DNA from 4 places in the Paenilisteria weihenstephanensis genome. Region 1 is predicted to be linked to each of the others. Evidence: riboswitches for the same ligand, from Rfam matches in the RefSeq annotation. Region 1 holds a riboswitch; each other region holds the start of a gene.
The links. A riboswitch is a leader RNA that binds a small molecule or an ion and turns the genes downstream of it on or off. The one in region 1 is predicted to bind S-adenosylmethionine.

Region 2: linked by a shared signal. The riboswitch ahead of UE46_RS06280 (methionine ABC transporter ATP-binding protein) and the one ahead of metE (5-methyltetrahydropteroyltriglutamate--homocysteine S-methyltransferase) in region 1 are both predicted to bind S-adenosylmethionine.
Region 3: linked by a shared signal. The riboswitch ahead of UE46_RS03515 (methionine ABC transporter ATP-binding protein) and the one ahead of metE (5-methyltetrahydropteroyltriglutamate--homocysteine S-methyltransferase) in region 1 are both predicted to bind S-adenosylmethionine.
Region 4: linked by a shared signal. The riboswitch ahead of UE46_RS03820 (O-acetylhomoserine aminocarboxypropyltransferase/cysteine synthase family protein) and the one ahead of metE (5-methyltetrahydropteroyltriglutamate--homocysteine S-methyltransferase) in region 1 are both predicted to bind S-adenosylmethionine.

What each region holds. Positions count from the first base shown of each region.
Region 1 covers NZ_CP011102.1:2,149,901-2,153,017, forward strand. The annotation lists gene metE (5-methyltetrahydropteroyltriglutamate--homocysteine S-methyltransferase) at 1-1,228, opposite strand, end outside; SAM riboswitch class I at 1,330-1,436, opposite strand; partial or broken gene UE46_RS10395 (MFS transporter) at 1,520-2,485, opposite strand; gene UE46_RS10400 (ISL3 family transposase) at 2,628-3,117, shown strand, end outside.
Region 2 covers NZ_CP011102.1:1,291,548-1,294,664, forward strand. The annotation lists gene UE46_RS06270 (MBL fold metallo-hydrolase) at 1-648, shown strand, start outside; gene UE46_RS06275 (DUF3006 domain-containing protein) at 659-889, shown strand; SAM riboswitch class I at 967-1,077, shown strand; gene UE46_RS06280 (methionine ABC transporter ATP-binding protein) at 1,212-2,228, shown strand; gene UE46_RS06285 (methionine ABC transporter permease) at 2,229-2,879, shown strand; gene UE46_RS06290 (MetQ/NlpA family ABC transporter substrate-binding protein) at 2,929-3,117, shown strand, end outside.
Region 3 covers NZ_CP011102.1:722,213-725,329, reverse strand. The annotation lists gene UE46_RS03520 (methionine ABC transporter permease) at 1-99, opposite strand, end outside; gene UE46_RS03515 (methionine ABC transporter ATP-binding protein) at 96-1,118, opposite strand; SAM riboswitch class I at 1,213-1,326, opposite strand; gene UE46_RS03510 (D-alanyl-D-alanine carboxypeptidase family protein) at 1,414-2,253, opposite strand; gene UE46_RS03505 (sensor histidine kinase) at 2,319-3,117, opposite strand, start outside.
Region 4 covers NZ_CP011102.1:793,377-796,493, forward strand. The annotation lists gene metX (homoserine O-acetyltransferase MetX) at 1-618, opposite strand, end outside; gene UE46_RS03820 (O-acetylhomoserine aminocarboxypropyltransferase/cysteine synthase family protein) at 649-1,926, opposite strand; SAM riboswitch class I at 2,047-2,147, opposite strand; gene UE46_RS03825 (HdeD family acid-resistance protein) at 2,460-2,987, shown strand.

The DNA.
Region 1 (3,117 bases):
AATCACGCTTCACTTCCACATTTTCCAAATTGCGAATCGCTTCCTGAACCTCCGCATTATTTCGGTGATGCGATCCATTAATTGCATCCAATGCCGCTTTCGCATCCGCAAATTCCGCCGTCACATCCCCATCATTCAACGCCTTCGTCAGCGCCACTAATTCCAGTAATTTCTCATCCGCAAACGATAACCCACCAAGCAATACCTCATCTAAGTCTGGCTCACTGGCTTTCGTCACCGGCACATGCAACAAAGAACTCGAAGGCTGTACGATTAAGCGATCTTTCGGCACCACTTTTGCAATTCGCTCAAGCAATTCCAATTTCGCATCCAAATCCGCACGCCACACATTCCGTCCATCAATCACCCCAGCCGCCAAAATTTTATCCTCAGGAAATCCAAATTTCTCAAGCGCTTCAATCGATTCCCCATGGTCATGCACAAAATCCACACCAATCGCGTCTACCGGCAGTTTCACAACATCTTCGAAATAATCAAGACTTTCGAAATAGGTTTGCAATTCAATCTTCAAACTAGGAGCAACTGCCTTAAGCGAAGCATAAACCGCCTCAAAAACCGCTAACTCCTCCTTATCAAAACTAGTGGCTAAGTAAGGCTCATCAATCTGTACCCACTTCGCACCAGCATCCTGCAACTCCTTCAAAACCTGACCATAAAGCGGAACTAACTGACTTAACAACCCCTTAAAATCATCATTCCCCTTCGCCAATTTCAAGTAAGTAATCGGTCCAACAAGCACCGGCTTACCATCAATCCCTAGTTCTCGTTTTGCTTCCTCATAATAAAACAACGCCCGATTTTCCGTCAATTGCGGCTTCGCATCCACAAGTTCCGGCACAATATAATGATAATTCGTATTAAACCACTTCGTCATCTCCGAAGCAACCGCACCATCATTCCCCCGCGCAACCTCGAAATATGTATCAAGATCCACTTTCCCAGCCTCATAATTGAATCGTTTTGGCACAATCCCAAACGTAATACTCGTATCTAAAATGTGATCATAAAAAGAAAAGTCCCCGACAGGAATCAAATCAATCCCTTTGTCCTGCTGTTTCTTCAAAGCATGTAAACGCAATTCTTTAGTTTCAGAAAGTAATTGCTCTTCAGAAATCTTATGATTCCAATAATTCTCAAGCGCCTTCTTCCACTCCCGTTTCTCACCTAAACGCGGATACCCTAAATTTGAACTTTGAACTTTTGCCATTTCACATCACCATTCCCTTATTATTTTTTTCATATAAAAAGCCTCCCCAGTCAAGACCAGAGAGGCTACGAATATCCGAATTTTGCAGACACGTATTCACTCTCTTATCTTTCGAAGCATCACACTTCGCAGGATTTAGCACCTTTTCAAAAAATTGAAAGGTTGCTGGGTTTCACAGGGCCAGTCCCTCTACCACTCACAATAAGAGTTATTATATGAAATTAATTACATCCAGTTCGAATGTGTTGAACTTATATTACCATCCCATCAAATTCCTGTCAACTAAAAATATCACGCCAAGCTCGAATTTTTACGAATATTCCCAAAAAACAAAGCCAAAAACGCTGCTATCAAAAGCCCCGTGATCACAAAATAAAATACATCATTTCCAAATAATCCAATCATAATCCCAGTCGTAGAAGGCCCAATAATACTTCCCAAACTAAAGCTCATCCCTACTAAAATATTTCCAGCAGGCAACAACTCAAGCGGCGTCAAATCTGTCATATAAGACAAGCCTAACGAATACATCGACCCAAGTAAAATCCCTAATACGAAAAACATCCCAATCAATACAATACTATTAGAAACAAACGCCGTCACAAAAAAAACAACAGCTCCCGCTCCCACAAATATTGGCAAAACCTTAGCCCGACCAACCCTATCACTCAAAATCCCAATCGGAACTTGGAATAAAATCGTACCAACAGAAAAGGAAGAAATAATCGTCACAACCATCGCCTGTGGAATACCATCTCGAAGCCCTACAATTGGGAAAGTAGCATTCAACGCCGTTTCCAAAATACCATAAACAAAAGGTGGAATCATCGAAATCCAAGCCATTTTAAACACTTCCGAAAAACGTTTCAAACTACCAAAGAATGAAATTTCTCGAATAACAGCCTGCTCTCCAACAAATTCATTTTTCAAAGCCCAAACAAGTGTCCATGCAATGACTACCATTATACCTGATATAAAGAATGGCAAATTCACATTAATAGCCATCAAATTTACTAATTGCGGTCCAATTGCAAAACCTAACGAGAAAAACAAGCCATATATCGCCATGTTACGACCACGTTTTGACGGGTGACTCATGGCACCAATCCAAGTTTGCGATGAAAAATGCAGCATATGATCCCCAACCCCGATCACCAAACGTAAGAAAAACCAAAAATATAAATTAAACCACATTGGGAACAAAAGCAACGCAACGGCCACAAGTCCCCCACCCACAATAATAATAGGCTTATACCCAGGTTCTATAATAAATGTTGGGGTAGAAAATAATCTACCTCAGCATTTTTTTGTTCTCATTTCAAGACAAAAAAATACACAGTAATATCAAAATCCTTTAAGATAAAAGTGACGAAACCCAATCCAAAGGAGCGATATTACCATGCCAGACCATTTTATCATACAACTCATCGGTTTAGAAAATAAAAACATCCAACTTCTTGATTATTCGATTGAAAATCATATCTGCCACATTCATATCCAACTAAAACGAAAAAAACATGCCTGCCCCTCTTGTAAAACACGGACAGATCGCATTAAAGACTATCGTACGCACACTTTCCAACATCTAAAAGTCGCAGAAAAACGTGTCTATGTGCACTATCGAAAACGCAGATATGCTTGTTCCTGCGGAAAATCATTTGATGAAAAAAATCAAGGACTTGTGGCACGCTATCAGCGTTTTTCAACGCTTTGGCACCAAGCGGCCCTTTTTCATAGTATTTCCGCTCCGTCCTTTACTTATACTGCTAAAACATTTGGGACCACCGCACCTAAAATTATGCGTCTATTCGACGCGCGTACAGAAGCCTTTTCCACGCCTCCCGTCTCTCTTCCTAAGGTCATCGCTATCGATGAGTTCAAGGGAGATA
Region 2 (3,117 bases), 860 kb from region 1:
CTGAGTCCAAATAAACTTTCTGATAATGCAAATAATGATTCGATCGCGATTCGTCTAACGTACAAAGATATCGCAGCAATTTTCACGGGTGACGCTGAGAAAATGCGCGAACGTGAGATGGTTGATAGTGGCTTAAACTTAAACGCGCAGATTTTGGATTTAGGGCACCACGGCTCGTCTACATCGAATCAGCCGTATTTTTTAGATGCGGTCAAACCAGAAGTCGCAGTTTATTCGGCCGAATTGGGGAATTCCTATGGACACCCTCATCGTGAAGTCATTCAGTGGTTGAAAGACCGCGATATCACGACGTATGGAACGGATGTAGAAGGAACTGTGACGATTGAGACAGACGGCAAGCAACTCCATGTAGAGACGGATAAATCGGGTACACCGAAAGCAGGGAACAGCGAAGGAAAGCAAACGAGCGAGGAGCCAGGCAATGCCGTTCCACAACCAGATACGATTAATATTAATACAGCAAGCGCGGAAGAATTGCAGTATCTCGCAAGTATTGGCCCTGTTTTAGCAGATAAAATTATTGCTGAAAGACCGTACAAAACGATTGAAGAGTTGAAAAAAATAAACGGTATTGGCGATGGTATTGTTCGGCAAATTAAAGAACAAGGAATTGCCACCGTAAAGTAGGTGAACCAGAATGAAAAAAGCAATTTTAGACCGCGTAGAAGACGGAAAAGCAGTTTTTCTACTAGAGCCAGATCATAAGGAATGGCTCCTGCCACAAAAGCAATTGCCCATCCATATTCATGAAGGTGATTCCGTCTTAATCGAAGGAACGACCATCACGTTAGACAAACAAACAACCGCTGAAAATAAAGCAAGAATCCAAGCAAAGCTAGAGCAGTTGCGCCGTCGTAGCCAATCATAAACGAAGAACTTTTAAAAAAGGATTGACAGTATCCGAAATACACGATATAGTTAAAAAAAATAAATAACGACTTACGCATTTTATCCAGAGAGGTGGAGGGATTTGGCCCTATGATACCTCGGCAACAGATCATATTTATGATACTGTGCCAATTCCAACAAGTATGTTATGTACTTGGTAGATAAGGTGAGACGACAAGACTGCATTAATATGACTGTATACTTATTCGGTACATAGATGTTTGGATTAGAAATCTCCTCTTATTAACTTAAGGGGAGATTTTTTTGTGGGTCAAGTTATGGTAACTAAGGGAGTTGAGAAGATGATTGAATTTACAGACGTAACAAAAACATTCAAAAGTGGTGGCAAAGAAATTACGGCACTTGCTGGTGTTAGCTTAACCATTGAAAAAGGAGATATATTTGGCGTTGTAGGATTTAGTGGCGCTGGTAAAAGTACGCTGATTCGCACGGTGAACCTCTTAGAACGACCAACGACAGGTTCGGTTTCCGTGGCAGGAACGAACTTGACAACTTTAAAGCCAAAAGAGCTTCGCGCAGAACGGAAGAAAATAGGGATGATTTTTCAACATTTCAACCTGTTAAATTCCAAAACGGTATTCGAAAACATCGCGATTCCACTTGCATTGATACATACAAATCGCAAAGAACGCGAAAAAAGAGTGATGGAATTGCTTGAGTTTGTTGGATTGGCAGATAAAGCGAAGAACTTTCCAGATCAGCTTTCAGGTGGACAGAAGCAACGTATCGGCATTGCCCGCGCGCTCGCTACAAACCCAGAAGTTCTGCTATGCGATGAGGCAACAAGCGCGCTTGACCCAGAAACAACAGGTGCTATTTTAGAACTACTCAAAAAAATCAATCAAGAATACAACATCACGATCTTACTTATTACCCACGAAATGTCAGTCATTCGCGAAATTTGTAATCGAGTGGCCGTGATGGAAGGCGGGAAAGTTATCGAAGAAGGTAAAGTATTCGATATTTTCTCAAATCCGCAGAGTCAGACCGCTAAGAATTTTGTTAAAACAGTGATTAATGACGACATCCCGGCAAGCGCGCTTAAACTTATTCAAAATCACGATGCCACCGTTTGGAAATTCACATTTGTCGGTGAATCATCTGGTAACCCATTACTTTCGAACATCGCCAAACAATTTGATGTGAACGTCAGCGTCTTAAGCGGTAATATTTCCGAGATTCAAGATATTGCTTTTGGCTACATGATCGTCGAAGTAACTGGTGAAAAAGAAGAAATCGCCAAAGCATTTACCTATGCCGCAACGCAAAATGTGAAATTAGAGGAGGTGGGTGTCTAAATGGAAGTCACATCAGAACAATTAACAACCGCATTTATTGAAACGCTATACATGGTTACGTGGTCGCTATTATTCGCCTGCTTGATCGGTATTCCACTTGGTGTCCTGCTCGTTGTCACAAGAAAAGGTCACATCTTACAAAATACCGTGATCTTCAATATTTTAAATCCGATCATTAATATTTTGCGATCCGTGCCATTTATTATCTTGTTGGTCGCCTTGATTCCAGTTACCCGCTTCATCGTCGACTCAAGTATCGGCGTGAAAGCAGCGATCGTGCCACTCGTTTTCTATGCCGGTCCATACATTGCTCGACTTGTTGAAAACTCACTTTTAGAGGTCGATCAAGGTATTATCGAAGCTGCACAAGCGATGGGCGCTAACGCATGGCAAATCATCTGGCGCTTCATGTTACCCGAAGGACTTAGCTCATTAATCCTCACATTGACCACTGCAACAATCGGACTCGTTGGAGCAACAGCGATGGCTGGCGTTGTTGGTGCTGGAGGTATCGGAAACTTAGCGATTACTTACGGGTATCAGCGCTATGATAATATTACCATGCTGGTCACGGTTATCATCCTGGTCGTTATCGTCCAAAGCGTTCAATCACTTGGGAACTTCATTTCCCGCCGAATTCGCCGCCGCTAGATCGGTCCATTTTCCAAATCTAGCAAATAAAACAAAGGGAGTTTTTTAAATGAAAAAAATTATTTTAGCGTTGACATTAGTATTATTAGCAGTAGTAGCAGTAGGTTGTGGAGGTACAGACGACAAAGCAAACGGGGACGAGAAGAGCGTCGTGATCGGCGTTAGTGCCGGCGATCGTACATGGCCTGAAATCAAGAAAATCGCTAAAAAAGATGGCATCAACATTGAATTAAAAGAA
Region 3 (3,117 bases), 1.4 Mb from region 1:
CGCGAACAAAGAGACAATCGTCATGTATAGCGTTTCTTCCGTCGCTGTTTTCATCATATCCCAATCTACATTTGCAAAATATCCTGTAGAATCACTCATCCTTCAATCACTTCCGTTTCTATCTCAAGCTCGCGTAACCGTGTGATTGTCGCATCTACTTGTTCCTCGGCACCTTGAATTTGAATATATAACGTACCGTAAGCACCATTTTGCGTTTGTGTTAAATTACCGTGCAAAATATTTAGCAACACTTTGTTATCTTGCGCTACTTGGGAAATGATCGGCTGCGTCGCTTGGCCTCCAACGAAAAGCAGTTTCACAAGCTTGCCTTCCGAGTAGTTTTCCAGCAACATGTGAATCAATTCTTCCGTCTCATCTGATTCCGTCACTTGTCGCACAAAACGTTTCGTCACGCTTTCTTGCGGATGTTGGAAAACGTCTATCACATCGCCTAGTTCCACGACGCGCCCCGCTTCCATCACTGCCACACGATTACAAATTTTGCGGATCACGTGCATTTCATGTGTGATCACGATAATCGTTAAGTTTAAACGGCGGTTAATATCCAGCAACAAATCAAGCACTTCATCCGTTGTTTGCGGATCGAGCGCTGATGTCGCCTCATCACAAAGCAGTAACTTCGGGTTGTTCGCAAGTGCCCGCGCAATCCCGACACGCTGCTTCTGACCACCGCTTAATTCCGATGGATACGCGTCCTCTTTACCTTCAAGCCCCACAAGTCTGATCAACTCATTCACTCGAAAACGGCGCTTCTCACCTCGAACTCCCGCAATTTCTAGCGGAAAAGCAATATTATCAAACACCGTACGCGACCAAAGCAAGTTAAAATGTTGAAAAATCATCCCGATTTGCTGGCGCGCCTTGCGTAACTGTCCACCGCGAATTTGTGAAATAAATAAATCATCCACTTCGACCGTGCCTTCCGTCGGCAATTCCAATCCATTAAACATCCGAATCAGCGTACTTTTCCCAGCACCTGAATAACCAACCACACCGAAAATTTCACCATCCGTAATATCTAAATTGACGTCGTCCACTGCTCTGATATTATTTTTACGAGCCTTGTAATCCTTCGCAACATTCTTAAGCCTTATCAAAGTAACTCCACCCCTACTCTCTTTCTTAAACAAAAAACCTCTCCCGCCAAATATGAGCGGAAAAGGTGTAATTACATGCATAATTTACGCTTTTCTCTCATCTTTCAAAGCTCTAGGCTCTGTATGATTTAGCACCTTGCAATGGAAAAAATTCCACTTAGGTTGCCGGGTTTCTACGGGCATATCCCTCCACCACTCTTGATAAGATTCTTTTTTAGGGCGCAATATATGACGCGCCTTGTTTTTATTAATATTACATGGTTTTAGTCGGATTTGTCAAGATACAGTGGTCATTTTATTTTGAAAAGCCATAGTCCATCATTGTTTCCGTCGCTTTGATACGATCCTCGTCCGTCTTACTTCCTAATGTTATCGAAATAATGCGATCCTCATTTTGAACTGCCGTTGCAATCATACAGTAGCCCGCTTGATCCGTATACCCCGTTTTAAAGCCATCCATTCCCTGAACGCCACCATCTTGCAGCACCTGATTTGTCGTATGTATCGTATCATCGCTTTGCGTGACATACTTCGTTCGCGACGTAATATCAAGTATTTCTGGATAATCGCTAATCAATTTTTTCGTCAAAATCATTAAATCACTTGCTGTCGACATCGATTCCTTGCCATCCACGTCTAAACCGCTAGCACTGCTGAAATTCGTCTTCTTCGACATCCCGATTTCCCGCGCCTTTTGCATCATCTTCTCTGTAAAATGTTCCCCATCCAAATGCGCGCCTAAACTCTGCGCCCCGTCATTCGCTGACATAATCATCATCGCAGCAAACAGATCCTGTACGCTATAATATTTCTTCCCACTGAGCGCATATAGACTCACCGCCCGCGGATCATCCAAGCGCTCCAGGGACACCATATCATCCCAAGAAATCGTTTTATTATGTATCGCCTCGAGCATCAAATATGCCGTCATCAACTTCGTCAAACTTGCGATTGGCACCGCCTGATCAGCCTTTTCTTCTAAAATCACCTTATCCGATTTCAAACTCACAACCAGCGCGTTATTCGCATCAACTTGAGGCGTAGCTCGAATGTCTCTTCCCATAAAAACAAAAAATAAAATAGCAATACTCGTCAAACCCGCAATAATTAAAATAACTGTCTGTTTTTTCATCATTTCCCCTCCTGATTACATCTTAACTAAAAATGCTAAATCAGGAGGTAAGAAATCATAAAGAAAAACTAAAGATTGCTCAGCGGTAATTCCACGGTAAATGTGGTCTTACCTTTTTTGCTCGCAGCGAAGACATTACCGCCGTGACGTTCCACGATCGATTTCGCAATAGCAAGACCCAGACCAGTTCCCGTCGTCGTTCGGTTCTTATCTACTTTATAAAAACGATCAAACAATTGCGGTAGCTCACTTGCGGGAATTTCGGCGCCATAGTTAGACACTTCAATGATCGCCATCCCAGCTTCTTTTTTAGCGCTGATTTCAATTTTTTTACCACTTGCACCGTAACGAAGCGCATTTGAAAACAGGTTCTCAAAAAGACGCATAATCTGCATCCCATCGCCCATCACCTTCAAGTTTTCGACCGTATACTTCTCTACGATTTGGATATCTTTCTCGGCAGCCGAACGCTCATATTCCGAAACAAGCTGGCGCAATAATTCCACCATATCAAGCGTATCCTCTTTGATCTGGAACTCCGCGCTCTCAAGCCTCGTGTAATCAAACAAATCATCAATCAACTTATGCAACCGGCGCGCCTTGCCATACACCAGCTCCGTATAATGTCGCAACTCCACTTCATCGCGATACCGATCCTCATGAATATAGCTCAAATACCCTAGAATCGATGTCAACGGCGTGCGTAAATCGTGCGAAACATTCGTAATCAAATCATTTTTAGCCTGTTGCGCCTCTTGTTCCTGCTCAATAAGTTCCGCTTGATGCGCCCGCATTTTCTCGATGCTCTCCTCCAACTGCACAATCTCTGGAATCAAACTTTCCTGCTCCATCGGCTGATCTTCCGCA
Region 4 (3,117 bases), 1.4 Mb from region 1:
CTCAGGCTGCCCAATATAATCCCCACCATTAAAATCAGGATCATTCAAAATCGCCATCCGCATAATCAGGTTATACCCAATCGCCTCAGGACTCGCCGCAAGAGGAGACGCTAAATTTATCACGCTCCCCGTTATTTCCGGGTAATCAATCGCCCATTGCGTCGCCTGCATGCCACCCATCGAACCGCCAATCACTGAAACCACATGCTTAACACCGAGCGCATCCAGCAACGCCTTTTGCACCTTAATAATATCCTTAATCGTAAACCCAGGAAAATGCAACCGATATTCTGCCCCCGTCCGCGGATCTACCGAAGAAGGCCCAGTTGTTCCACTACAACCACCAAAAACATTCGTACAAACAATGAAATAATCAGCCGGATCAATCGTTTTTCCCGCTCCAATAAAATCATCCCACCAACCAGCGACATCCTCGTCAAAATGCTTCGCCGCGTGCGCCGTCCCAGTCAATGCGTGCTCCAACAAAATACAGTTATCCTTCGCCAAAGAAAGCTCGCCATACGTCTCAAAACCAACCTCAATCGGGCCAATCGTTTCCCCATTTTCCAACACAAAAGGCGTGTCATTAAAAAGTTCTATCTGTCTAAGTGTTCCCATCCCACATCACCTTTTCTTCATCTGATAGTTTTAAATTTTGTCCAAAGCTTGCGCCAAATCCATGATAATATCCTCGCTATTCTCAATCCCAATCGAAACGCGAATTGTCTCGGGTTTCACACCAGCTTCCTTTTGTTCCGCAGCGTTCAACTGCTGATGTGTCGTTGAAGCGGGGTGGATAATGAGCGATTTCGCATCACCGACATTTGCCAAATGCGAAAATAGTTCCACAGACTCGATGACTTTTTTGCCAGCCTCGTAGCCATCCTTCACGCCAAACGAGAAAATAGCGCTAGGTCCCTTTGGAAAATAAATTTGCGCCAAATCATAATATTTATTCGATGCGAGACCAGGATAGTTTACCCAAGCTATTTTTTCATGTGATTCCAAGTATTCCGCCACTTTTTGAGCGTTAGCCACATGTTTATCGAGACGTAGCGACAATGTCTCCAAACCGAGAATTAGCAAGAACGAGTTGAAAGGGGAGATCGCAGCACCTGTATCACGAAGCAGCGTCACGCGTAATTTTGTAATATAAGCCGCAGCACCGACATCATTCGCATAAGAAAGGCCATGATAGCTCGGATCAGGATCAACCAATTTTGGGAACTTGCCATTTTTCCAGTCAAAAGTACCAGCGTCAATCACGGCACCACCTATTGCTACGCCGTGTCCACCGATAAATTTCGTAGCCGAGTAAACGACAATATCAGCGCCAAAATCAAACGGACGATTCAAGTAAGCCGTCGCGAATGTATTATCCACAATCAGCGGGATACCATGTTCGTGCGCCACATCTGCCACCTTGCGAATATCGATAAGATTAATATCAGGATTCCCAATTGACTCAATGAAAATCGCTTTCGTGCGTTCCGTAACAGCCGCAGCGAAGTTCTCCGCATCATCTGGGTCAACAAACGTCACATCGATCCCAAAATCCTTCAGCGTATGGGAGAATAGCGTGTAAGTCCCACCATAAAGCGTGCTCGCCGAAACAATATGATCGCCACTACTCGCAATATTCAAAATCGCATATGTAATCGCAGCCATCCCAGAAGCCGTCGCAACAGCCCCAACGCCGCCTTCCAAAAGCGCCAATCGTTCCTCAAAAACCGCCGTCGTAGGATTCGTAATACGCGTATAAATATTCCCAGCTTCTTGCAAACCAAACAGCGCCGCCGCGTGATCCGTATCATTAAACGTGTAAGAAGTAGTCTGGTAAATTGGCACAGCACGAGCGTTTGTCGCGGAATCTGGCGTATGCCCTCCATGTACTTGTATAGTTTCAAAACGATAATCTTTTCCCATCATTCCTCTACCCCTCTCAAAAACGTCAACTTATCAAGAAAAAACAAAAACCCCTCCATAGCACGCAGATGATAAGCGTTACTTAGGAAAGGTTGAACGAACAACGATTTCGTAGTCAGTAACTTATCTTTGCAAAAAAATTGCTGGAATTAGCACCGTGATCAAAATATCCGGTTGCTAAGGTTTCGCAGGGCCAGTCCCTCCACCTTTCTTGATAAGAAGCGTATTAAATTGGTTCTATCATACAATTATTTAGATACCTTTGTCAAGAGAAGTAGACAGATTTTTCAAAAGAATAAAGCTTAATTTAAAATATGTATTTTTTGAGTACATTGTAACTAAATTTCATCCGATAAAACACTAAACAAGCATTAAATAACGCTTACATATACAAGTTGTTTGCCTAAATGTGACTAAAGGCGAAATTCATAAAATAATATACGAAAATAAAAGTGTTTCAATCAAGAAATAAAGGGTAAAATAGCTGATAGAGCCTAAAAATTCTAATCATAAAAAAGGAAGTGTTACATATCATGAAAACATTCGCACGTATATTGGTGTTAATCGCCGGTATCGCAATGATATGTTTAGGAATCTGGTTTGTTTTCCACCCAGGTATTTCTTTACTATCATTCACTCTATTCATCGGAATCCTAATGTTAATCGTTGGGGTATTCCAAATCATTCAATATTTCTCCCATCGCAGTGGCCAAAAAGTTTCTGGTTGGATCCTAGCAGAAGGAATCTTGTCTGTATTACTAGGAATCTTGCTACTAGCTGACCAATTGGAAGGAACAGTAACATTAGTACTTGTCTTCGGTATGTGGGTTCTTTTTGCAGGAATCATGCGTACAATCGGAGCCTTCGCTGCTAAAAATGAAAACGTTCAAGGTTGGGGCTGGATTTTAACATTAGGTATTCTAGGAATTGTTCTTGGTTTTATCTCTTTATTCAATCCAATCGTTGGCGCAATCGGTATCGTGATTATCGTTGGTACATTCTTCATCGTCCAAGGTATCAACTGTATCGCAACGTTCTTCTTTGTTGGCAAATTGAAATAATAGAATGAACTTGAAAAGGACAAGTAATCCAGTAATCTGGGATGCTTGTCCTTTTTGGTGCGCCCAGCATGCGCAAATACTAGGTGGTGAAAGTCCACTACAGGCTTGGCGGTAGGAACTGTTAGCTCAA